3 regions of the Paenibacillus sp. FSL R5-0519 genome follow, and region 1 is predicted to be linked to each of the others. Evidence: predicted binding sites of a transcription regulator. Region 1 holds the regulator's gene; each other region holds the start of a gene.
The links. Region 1 encodes NrdR, which represses ribonucleotide reductase genes. Its sites were predicted from a motif close to AACACNATATATNGTGTT; they were not measured.
Positions count from the first base shown of each region.

Region 1 (3,286 bases):
GCTCATCGATGCAGACGTTATTGCCCGGGAAGTTATGATGCCCGGGCATCCCGTGTTGGCCGCCGCTGTTAAGCGGTTTGGACAAGCCATACTGAACGAAGATGGAACACTGGATCGGAAAAAGCTTGGAAGTATTGTTTTCCAACAACCAGAGGAACGAAAGGCATTGGAGGCTATCACACATCCGGCGATCCGTAAAGAGATGCGTGAACGGGCTGCTGCATATGCGTTGCAACATCCGGATAAACTTGTGGTATCTGATATTCCATTGCTCTACGAGTCGGGTCTGGAAGACGGTTTTGAGGAAGTCATGGTTGTCTATGTACCGAGAGCGGTTCAACGAGATCGCTTGATGAGTCGGGATGGAATGACTGCAGCGCAGGCTGAGGCACGGATGGATGTACAGATGGATATTGAACGCAAAAAGCAGTTGGCTGACATTGTCATCAATAACAGCGGTTTATGGACTGAGACGGAGCAGCAAATTGACTCATATCTACAGCGTAAGGGTTTGTTATGAGAATATTGCGCAAGAAACGAGTACTGCTGTTGATGTTTGTGTCCTTTGTATTGGTGTTATTTCTGAATACAAACTGGATGGCATGGTTCTATCCGATTCATTATAAGGAAGAGATTCGTGCCCAATCTCAGAGCTATGAGGTTGATCCGTTTCTGATTGCTTCCATTATCAAAGTGGAGACCAATTTCAAGACAAGCAAGGAATCCAAACGAGGTGCCATTGGACTCATGCAGCTGATGCCGGACACGGCCAACTGGATATTGGAACAAGCCAAAATTCCCGACACTTCACTGGAGGAATTGAAGCACGAGCCTGAACGAAATATTCAGTTAGGCACATGGTATCTGCGCAATCTGTCCGATCAATTTGGTGGCAATGAAGCGGTGATGATCGCTGCTTATAATGCGGGTCCAGGCAAAGTGAATAGTTGGCTCAGAGATGGTGTATGGGATGGTTCATTCGATACGGTGAAGGATATTCCGTTTGGTGAGACGCGTCACTATGTACAAAGGGTCATTTACTATTATAATCAGTATGTAAAGATCTATAATACGTTCTAAGTATATAAGTAGAAGCACAGAGCAGGCCGGTTGTTCACCGGCCGCTCCATGCTCCTCTGTGTAGCGTATTACGATGCAGATATTATTGGTATTGACCTGCCAATTGCTGTTCTGCAATTGTTACCAGACGCTTCGTGATGTATCCACCGATCGAACCGTTCTCGTAAGAAGTCATGTTACCTTGGTATCCGTCTTGTGGGATGCTGATTCCGAGTTCTTGAGCAACTTCATATTTCATTTGCTCGAGTGCTGCGGAAGCTTTAGTTACCACCAGGTTGTTGGAGTTACCGTTGCTTTGTGCCATTGCTGTTCACCTCCTCGTGAGTTGGTAAAAGTATTATGTCTCGGCAATGCATTTTTCATTACAAAATCAAGACAGGGAATATGTGGTAAAAAGTAAAACGTGGGAAGTGATCTGATTTGAAGTGTCCTTATTGCGGTTATATGGGTACCAAAGTGCTTGATTCGCGTCCGGCCAACGAAGCGAAATCCATTCGCCGTCGCCGGGAGTGTGAGCAGTGTGCCCGAAGATTCACAACGTTTGAGATGATTGAAGAAACTCCATTGATTGTCATTAAGAAAGATGGCAGCCGGGAAGAGTTTAGCCGGGACAAGATTCTTCGCGGGCTTATTCGTGCCTGTGAGAAACGTCCAGTCTCCGTTGAGACGCTGGAGATGATGGTATCTGAAGTGGAGAAATCGCTGCGTAATACAGCTGATGCTGAAGTGGAGAGTCGCCAGATTGGTGAGCTATTGATGGAACAGTTGTTTCCAGTCGATGAAGTGGCATATGTCCGTTTTGCCTCGGTATATCGCCAGTTCAAAGATATCAATATGTTCATGAAAGAACTGAAATCCCTGTTGTCCAAAGACGATCTGGAGGATTAGTGAAGTGGGAAAGGGAGAAGAGCAGTCTGGAGTTCCAGTCCATGTGTGCCCGTGAAATCGGTTGTTCTTCTCCAATCACTTTGGATCTTGAAAAAGTGATTGACAGCGAAAGCTGGATTTTATATGATATAGGAGTCGCCTGTGGAACGTTAGCAGTGTTGGACAAGTTATCTATTTCATATCCTGGGGCCTTAGCTCAGCTGGGAGAGCGCATCGCTGGCAGCGATGAGGTCAGGGGTTCGATCCCCCTAGGCTCCATAGTTAAGAACGCCATCACATTATTGTGATGGCGTTTTTTATGTGGTGAAATACATCAGAACATGTAATGAAGTAGAAGGAATTGGGGACGAGCCAGGGGACGTATATTCTAGATACCAAAAATCGAGGGTTTATAAAGTCCTGACCGGAGAGTTGTCAAAAAAATACAGTTTGAAAACAAGAGACCCCTCCAGCTGGATATTGTCCAACCGGGAGGGGTCTCCTTAATTCTGTATGCGCTTTCACTTAGCCAGATATTCAACGAACCTTACAAAGATCGTGGCTACTTCGGCGCGGGTGGCGGTGGCTTTGGGAGCAAAAAAGTTGCCCGGTTTGCCTAATACAATGCCGTTGCCTTGCAGCGCCTGAACGGCCTCCAACGCCCAGGAGCTGATCTCACTCTGGTCCGTGAAGGGTTTAGAGTAGCTTTCAGGTATCTCATAGCTCTTGTACTGCATGTAATTATAAAGTATCACCAGCAGCTGCTCGCGCGTTAACGGCGAATTGGGGTCAAACAGGTCTACGTTTGTACCGTTGACTATGCTTTTTTCGGCCGCCCACTCGGCTGCCGCGGTGTACCATTGTCCGTCCGTCACGTCATTAAAGCGGGAACTCGTGTAGCTGGAGAGGTTTACGTTCTCAAGATTGGCCAGTACCTGCACGAACATTGCACGCGTCATTGCGCTGCCCGGTGAGAACATTGTGGACGTCGTGCCGTTGAAAAGATCGTATGTGTAGGCGAAATTTATATCGTTGTAGAACCAGTCTTCCATGTTGGCATCCCTGAACGGGTTGCCCGATATCACGAGGAAGCCCAGTGGGGTGGCATCATCTAACACCAGCTCCGTACCCTCACGGATGTTCAGCGACAAGCCGTTGTCTAAGCTGACTTTTGCGCCGCTCAGTCCTACTACAACCGCGCCGCTACTCCGTATCTTCGATCCGTCAAGGATTTGCACTTGATTGCCGTTTGGCAGGTTCACATGCGCATCTTTGCCGACTACTGTGATCGTACCGTCGCTCGCGATCGTCGAGCCGCCCGAAATGGTCACTGTGCTGT
Region 1 is NZ_CP150234.1:4,472,945-4,476,230, reverse strand. It holds gene coaE (dephospho-CoA kinase) at 1-520, shown strand, start outside; gene MKY73_RS20040 (lytic transglycosylase domain-containing protein) at 517-1,080, shown strand; gene MKY73_RS20035 (alpha/beta-type small acid-soluble spore protein) at 1,163-1,384, opposite strand; gene nrdR (transcriptional regulator NrdR) at 1,501-1,968, shown strand; tRNA gene MKY73_RS20025 (tRNA-Ala) at 2,154-2,226, shown strand; gene MKY73_RS20020 (S-layer homology domain-containing protein) at 2,469-3,286, opposite strand, start outside.

Region 2 (3,286 bases), 140 kb from region 1:
CGCCTGGGTGATCAGCGTGACATTTCGAATGCCCTGTTTGCGAATGGCCTCTCCCACTTCAGGGTACCTCGCAACCATATTTTTCATGAATCCACTCTGTAAATACGGTTCAGCTTCGAAAGCCGGGAAAGCTCCCTTCTCTGCTGCAATCTCTGCCGATGCCAGATAGGCCTCCTTCGCCATGAATCCATACAGTTTATCCAGAAATTCAAGGGATTCAGGACTGCCGTACCTTATACGCAGCTTAATCATCAGCTCTGCCAGTCCCATTGTGCCAAGCCCAACCCGGCGTTCACGCTGCTGATTCAATCTATTTTCCTCAAAATGATATGGTGTTGCATCGATGACATTATCCAAAAATCTAGCCGAGATGCGAGTGGTTTCCGCCAGTTCATCCCATGCCACATCATCATTCGTTTCATCATAGAATTTGGACAGATTGATCGCTGACAGATTGCATACACCCCAGCCAGGCAGGCCTTGTTCCGCGCAAGGATTAGTACAGATAATCGGGTTAAAATACCAGCTGTTGGACATCTGGTTATAGTACTCCATGAATACTACACCAGGCTCTGCCGATTTCCAGGCTGATTCAATAATAGTATGCCAGATTTCGCGCGCCTTCAGTGTACGATAGTGTACCACCGCATGACCTGCGGCTTTCCATTGCTGCATATCCCCGTTCCACTCCGTGTCATAGTCTGGATCATTCGTATCGGGGAAAACCAAATCCCAATCTCCGTCCTGCTTGACAGCCTCCATGAATGCGTTGCTCACACATACAGACAGATTGGCATTGGTCACCTGACCCATCGTTTGTTTCACGGTAATAAAATCAAGCACATCTGGATGCCAGTCATTCATCATCAGCATGAGCGCACCCCGGCGGCTTCCGCCCTGTTCAATCAGTCCTGTCGTATAACTGAACAATCCGCCCCACGATACGGAACCGCTGGATGATCCGTTGACACCTTTCACCACCGCTCGGCGAGGACGCAAAGAAGACAAATTAATGCCTACACCTCCCCCACGTGCCATAATCTCCGTCATCTCGGTCAAGGTTTTCATGATGCCACCCCGACTGTCCTGCGGAGACGGAATGACATAACAATTAAAGAGTGTCAGCTCATCGCTTGCCCCCGCTCCTGCAGCAATACGCCCTCCGGGTACTAACTTCCAATCCTCCAACACGGAGCGGAACTTGGACTCCCACATTGCCCGCTGATCTGCTTTAGATTCAACAGAGGCCATGGCTTTGGCAAGTCGACTCCACATCTCTTCCGGTGTTTTTTCGATGTTGAGTGTCAGTTTCTCCACACTGGTCTCGATGATCTCTCCGCTTCGAATCCTTACTTGTACGAGCTGACCCTGACGTTCTATGATTTCGCCCACTTCCTTGGTTGGGAACTTGGGATCATCCTTTGTTAATACCAATACCACATCTCCGACCTTGGCATGATTCGAATCAGCGTCCTTCCAGGCGTATCGGTCCAGAAATATTTTCTCGCTAAGTCCTTCTAATTGGTACGATCGTTGGTTTGATTTCATCGCTACGTTCAACCTCCCCGATTAACGCTCCATTTTTAATATAAGAGTAAAATATGATGAAACACCACATATAGTGATAAAAAACCAGTATATTACACTATATATTGATTTTCCATACGACTTTTATCATAGTCTATCTGCATAGACTCCCCATACTCTGACAAGCTTCTTCACACACCCTCATACGCATGAATACGATATCTGTGAATTTTTTGGGACAGAAAAAACATGTGCCTTTACTAAATTTCTGGGTTCAATATAAGTTAAACTAATCATTTGCACCTCAACGGAGAGGACAGAAAAAACCTGAAAAAGCGGAGCGTTCGCCTTTATCCCCTGATTTCCCCTTCAGAAAAGGGAATCAAAGAAATCTGGGGATAACAGCGATTGGAAGGTTGTTCTGTCATCGTAGTGTTTGTGCAAATAAAATGTAGTTCAACTTATATAGTTATGAACTCACTCTCATTCGTCCATACTATTACCTACGAATAAAACGTCATCACGTATGGCAGGGGAGGAAGCATCATGAACCGGAAAAACCCGCACCACACGAGTCAACCTGTAGCCGAGCTGCCCGTTCCACTGGAATTCGATCGAAGCTGGATCAATCAGTTGGAATCACGACTGGATAAAGGAGGCCCTTGGGGAGATTACCGACTCTTTCAACTGGGCATTCAAGCCGAAGAGACCAATCTGATTCCCAATTTTGACGAGATCCAGTGTTTGAAGCATCTACAAGGCCTTACTCCACTTCCTCACCAGATGGACACTGCACGCAGAGTATTATTTGAAATGTCAGGCCGGGCCATTCTCGCCGATGAGGTGGGTCTTGGCAAAACCATTGAAGCCGGTCTCATTCTGAAAGAATATATGGTTCGGGGTCTCGTATCCAAGGTACTCATTCTCGTACCGGCTTCTCTTGTGCTGCAATGGGTACGGGAGCTGAATTCGAAATTCGGTATTCCTGCCATTGCCCAGAAAAAGGCCTATTCCTGGCAGAATGAAGTAGTCGTTGCTTCCATGGATACAGCCAAACGTGACCCGCATAAAGATATGCTGCTGAACACTGATTACGACATGATTATTATTGATGAGGCTCATAAACTCAAAAACAAGAAAACAACCAACTATCAATTCATGCTGAAATTGCGCAAAAAGTACTGTCTGCTGCTCACAGCTACACCTGTGCAGAACGATATGAGTGAGCTGTTCAATCTGATTAACCTGCTGAAGCCCGGTCAGTTGGGGCGTCAGGGTGACTTTGCGGCGAACTTTGTCGTAGACAAACGGGTTCCGAAAAATCAGGAACAGCTTAAGAACGAGTTATCCAAAGTGATGATTCGTAACCGCCGCGGCGAAGGCCCCGTTCAATTTACCAAACGGAACGTCTCCAACGTGAATCTGCAACTATCGCCCGAAGAACAAGCACTTTATGATGGGGTGACGTCCTTTGTTAAGGATCAGTACCAGGAAGCTGGCGGCAACCTGAGCAGCATGCTCTCCCTTGTTACATTGCAGCGGGAAGTGTGCAGCAGTCGGGATGCTGTATTCGTGACGCTGGTTAACCTGTCGAAGAAACTTCCGCTGGACTCGCCCCTTCGGGACAAAATTTGGGAACTCGTTGCTCATATTAAAGCGATCAAGGAAAATACCAAAGCCGAGAAAACGATGGAACTGATTCGCAACATGAATGAAAAAGTCATTATCTTCACCGAATACCGGGCCACGCAAGAGTATC
Region 2 is NZ_CP150234.1:4,335,946-4,339,231, forward strand. It holds gene MKY73_RS19380 (adenosylcobalamin-dependent ribonucleoside-diphosphate reductase) at 1-1,548, opposite strand, end outside; gene MKY73_RS19385 (SNF2-related protein) at 2,074-3,286, shown strand, end outside.
Region 2: a site for NrdR is predicted at 1,609-1,626, ahead of MKY73_RS19380 (adenosylcobalamin-dependent ribonucleoside-diphosphate reductase). Genes of this name have one in related genera too.

Region 3 (3,286 bases), 2.3 Mb from region 1:
CATACATTCCGCGAGACCGATAAAACCCAGAGATAACGTTCCATGCTTTAATAGATCGGCAACGGGCTCGTCCGGAGCAAGTTGTTCTCCACCTTCCCACACACCCTCTCGCATCATGAAGTCCGATGCCTTGGCAGGCTGTGCTGTCTGAATGCGGTAGCGATGCAGCAGGCCAGAAGCGGCATTATGCATCACGGATTCCAGTGCAGTGTAGAATCCCGCCCGATCGGCAACGGCTCTGTTGCCCTGGCAGATGCCAAACCGGATGCCGAGCTTGACCAGGTTGATGGTATTAAAAGACAGATTACCTTTACCACTTTGACGATTACGACCAAACCGGTCAGCCAGAGTACGTGTGCGGCATCCCATGGTTGCAATGATCGTATCCGGATCTTCCGGATGATAGAAAGGCAGATTGAACGAGGCATCCACATTGACAAAATTAGGATACATCCGCCGGGATGAACACGTGACCGCAAGGCGGAACAGATCATAGTTTGGCTCGCCATGAGCCTGATTGACCCCTTGTTTACATTGGAAAATATGTTGAGGGAATACGGGAGTTTCCCCGTTGCCCAGGCCGCGAATCGTTGCTTCGAGCAATGAACGTGATACCAACCGTCCTTCCGCAGAAGTACATAATCCATAATTCAGTGATGTGAATGGAATCTGTCCACCAGCCCGACTGCTCATCGTATTCAGGTTATGGATCAGCGATTCGGCAGCTTGTCCTGTCTCCAGTTCAGTCTCTTCATAGGCGAAGTCATATGCGCGTGGGCACTGATTCTTCGCTCCCATACTGTCCAGATGAAGTTGTTCATCTTCAATCAGAGCATTCTCACCAAAAAGTCGTTGTCCTTTGCGATAATGTTTGCGAAACGATCGCTGCACATAGGGAGCCAGATCCCAATCAATCTTATTGGCCGATACGCCGCCATACTGACTGTTCTGCTGGGATTGGAAGATGATTGCAACCAGAGCCATCGCAGACATGATCGTCTGAGGTGTGCGAACCGATCCGTTGCCTGTATTGAAACCCCCAGCAAGAAGACGGTCAAACGGGATAAAGATGCAGTTAGTTGTGCCAAGTGCATACTGATCCAGATCGTGTACATACAGATCCCCGTTCTCCACAGCTTGAGCAAGCTCTTTCGGCAACACATGACGCAGAGCATGCCACTTGGCGGTCTCCGAACCGAGCCTGCTCATCTTGCCGCTGAAGGAGTCCCCGTTCAGATTCGCATTTTCCCTCAGCGTATCGGCATCTTCAGCGCCAATAATTCGTCTTCCCAGGTCGGATAATAGATCGGATGCCGGTGGAGTGGCATACTCAAGCAAGTTCATGTAAGGTTCCTCCTAAAATGATGTGATGATCATTTAATTTGCGTTAAATACTATATGTAGATTTGTATTATCCATTTATAAACTATATGTGGTTTTTTGGGTGTGATAATCGTCACACAACTTAATGGACAAAATGGACTTTCCTTTAATTACTGCGGATAAAGGTTCCCAAAGTCTGAGTAGAAGCGTATAATTTCTAGTTATTCTGCATGTAAAATATCCGAAGTTGGACAAGATGAAATTTGAACCATTTGAAAAGGAAATTTGCAGTATATTTACGGTTGTTACATCATTAGTTCAAGACTGCTTTTGTCCAAAAAAGGGGCGATTGGCAGGGAGTATGATTCTCTTTTACTTCTACGGTGTTAATCATATAAGTATAGATTGTGACAGATATTCGGATCATTGATGAACCCTTGTACGTGATTAAACATTCTGATATACAGATTTGAAAGTGCAGCTGAGACAAGAGGGGTGAATCATGGGGACGGCAGAAGGCATTACGAGAGGCTTCTATGAAGACATAAAGGAAGCTGCGGCCCATATCGTGGACGTGTTAAGCGGGATATTGAAGGTCAATACCATCTTCGTTGCCACGAATGATGGGGTGACGAATGTCATTTTGGAGGCCTTTAACCGTACGGAAGAATTGATTGTTAAAGGCAGTGAGCTTTCATTTAACGAATCATATTGCAGTCTGGTGTTAAGAGACAAAGGTAGCGTTCTTACCATTCAGAATACATGTGAACATCCAATGACAAGCTCCATGGACGTCACGAGTGGGCTTGGGAGTCGTTTCTTCGTGGGTGTACCTATCATACGAAGATCTGGCGAAACATTTGGAACGATATGTCTAATGGACAATGCTGGTTATGTGATCAGTGAAACGGATATGAAGACGCTGAACGCGATGGCTGTCTTTCTGGGATATGTTGTGGATCTGGAGAGCACGCTGCATGTTCAGGAGCGAAAGTTGAGTGATTCGGAACGATTGCAAGAGCAGCTCCAGGCAGAGAAAGAACGAGCCGAATCGGAGGCCATGACCAAAGCACAGATGCTCAAACTGATGAGTCACGAGATTCGTAATCCGTTGAACGGCATTCTGGGGTTGACGGATCTAATGCGTACTCCGGATATGTCTGAAGAGCAATCGGAATATGTAAATATGATCGAGACGAGTGGCAACATACTACTCTCGCTCCTGAATAATATGATGAGCTTCAATATTAATGAGGCAGGCAAAACGGTTATCCATGATGATCCGTTTGATCTGGTCGGCACCATTGAAAATACCGTCTATCTCTATGCCGGAATGGCATCGGGCAAGAATATTGATCTGGGATTGAATCTTGATTTGAATGTATCGCAAGTATTTGTTGGTGATGAGATCAAGATCGGACAATTGCTTGCACATGTCATTCAATATGCTCTGGATTCAACACGTGAAGGCTCAGTTCTGATCACGGCCGTGGTGAACGGCGAAGAGACGGAGGATATGGGTACACTTGCGCTCAAGGTGAAATACACGGGTCAGATGGTATCCGATAAGAAGCTGCGTACATTGAACGGCCAAGATGAAAATTTGGATATCCAAAAACTGATTGGAAGCAATCTGGGTTTGGCGGTAAGCCAAAATCTTGCCATTCTCATGCATGGCCGTATTCAGGTGAGTAGTGCGGGAGAGAATGAGACGGAATTCCATATTGCCCTTCCCTTACGCAGATACTGGGAGTTACCTCAACTTGCAAGTATTCAGCAGCGGTTAAAAGGGAAAAAGGTGCTGCTCGCCAAGGACCCGGATATATTGCAAGGCGTTTCTTCCCTGATGCGCAGATGGGAGATGGCTGTGCATATGACCTCGGGTTCGAGTGTAGCACATGAGTGGATCAAGGAGGGCTTCAAGCCGGATGTAGCCGTTGTGGATATGGGACTTCAAGAGGGC
Region 3 is NZ_CP150234.1:164,485-167,770, forward strand. It holds gene MKY73_RS00740 (anaerobic ribonucleoside triphosphate reductase) at 1-1,344, opposite strand, end outside; gene MKY73_RS00745 (histidine kinase dimerization/phospho-acceptor domain-containing protein) at 1,826-3,286, shown strand, end outside.
Region 3: a site for NrdR is predicted at 1,391-1,408, ahead of MKY73_RS00740 (anaerobic ribonucleoside triphosphate reductase). Genes of this name have one in related genera too.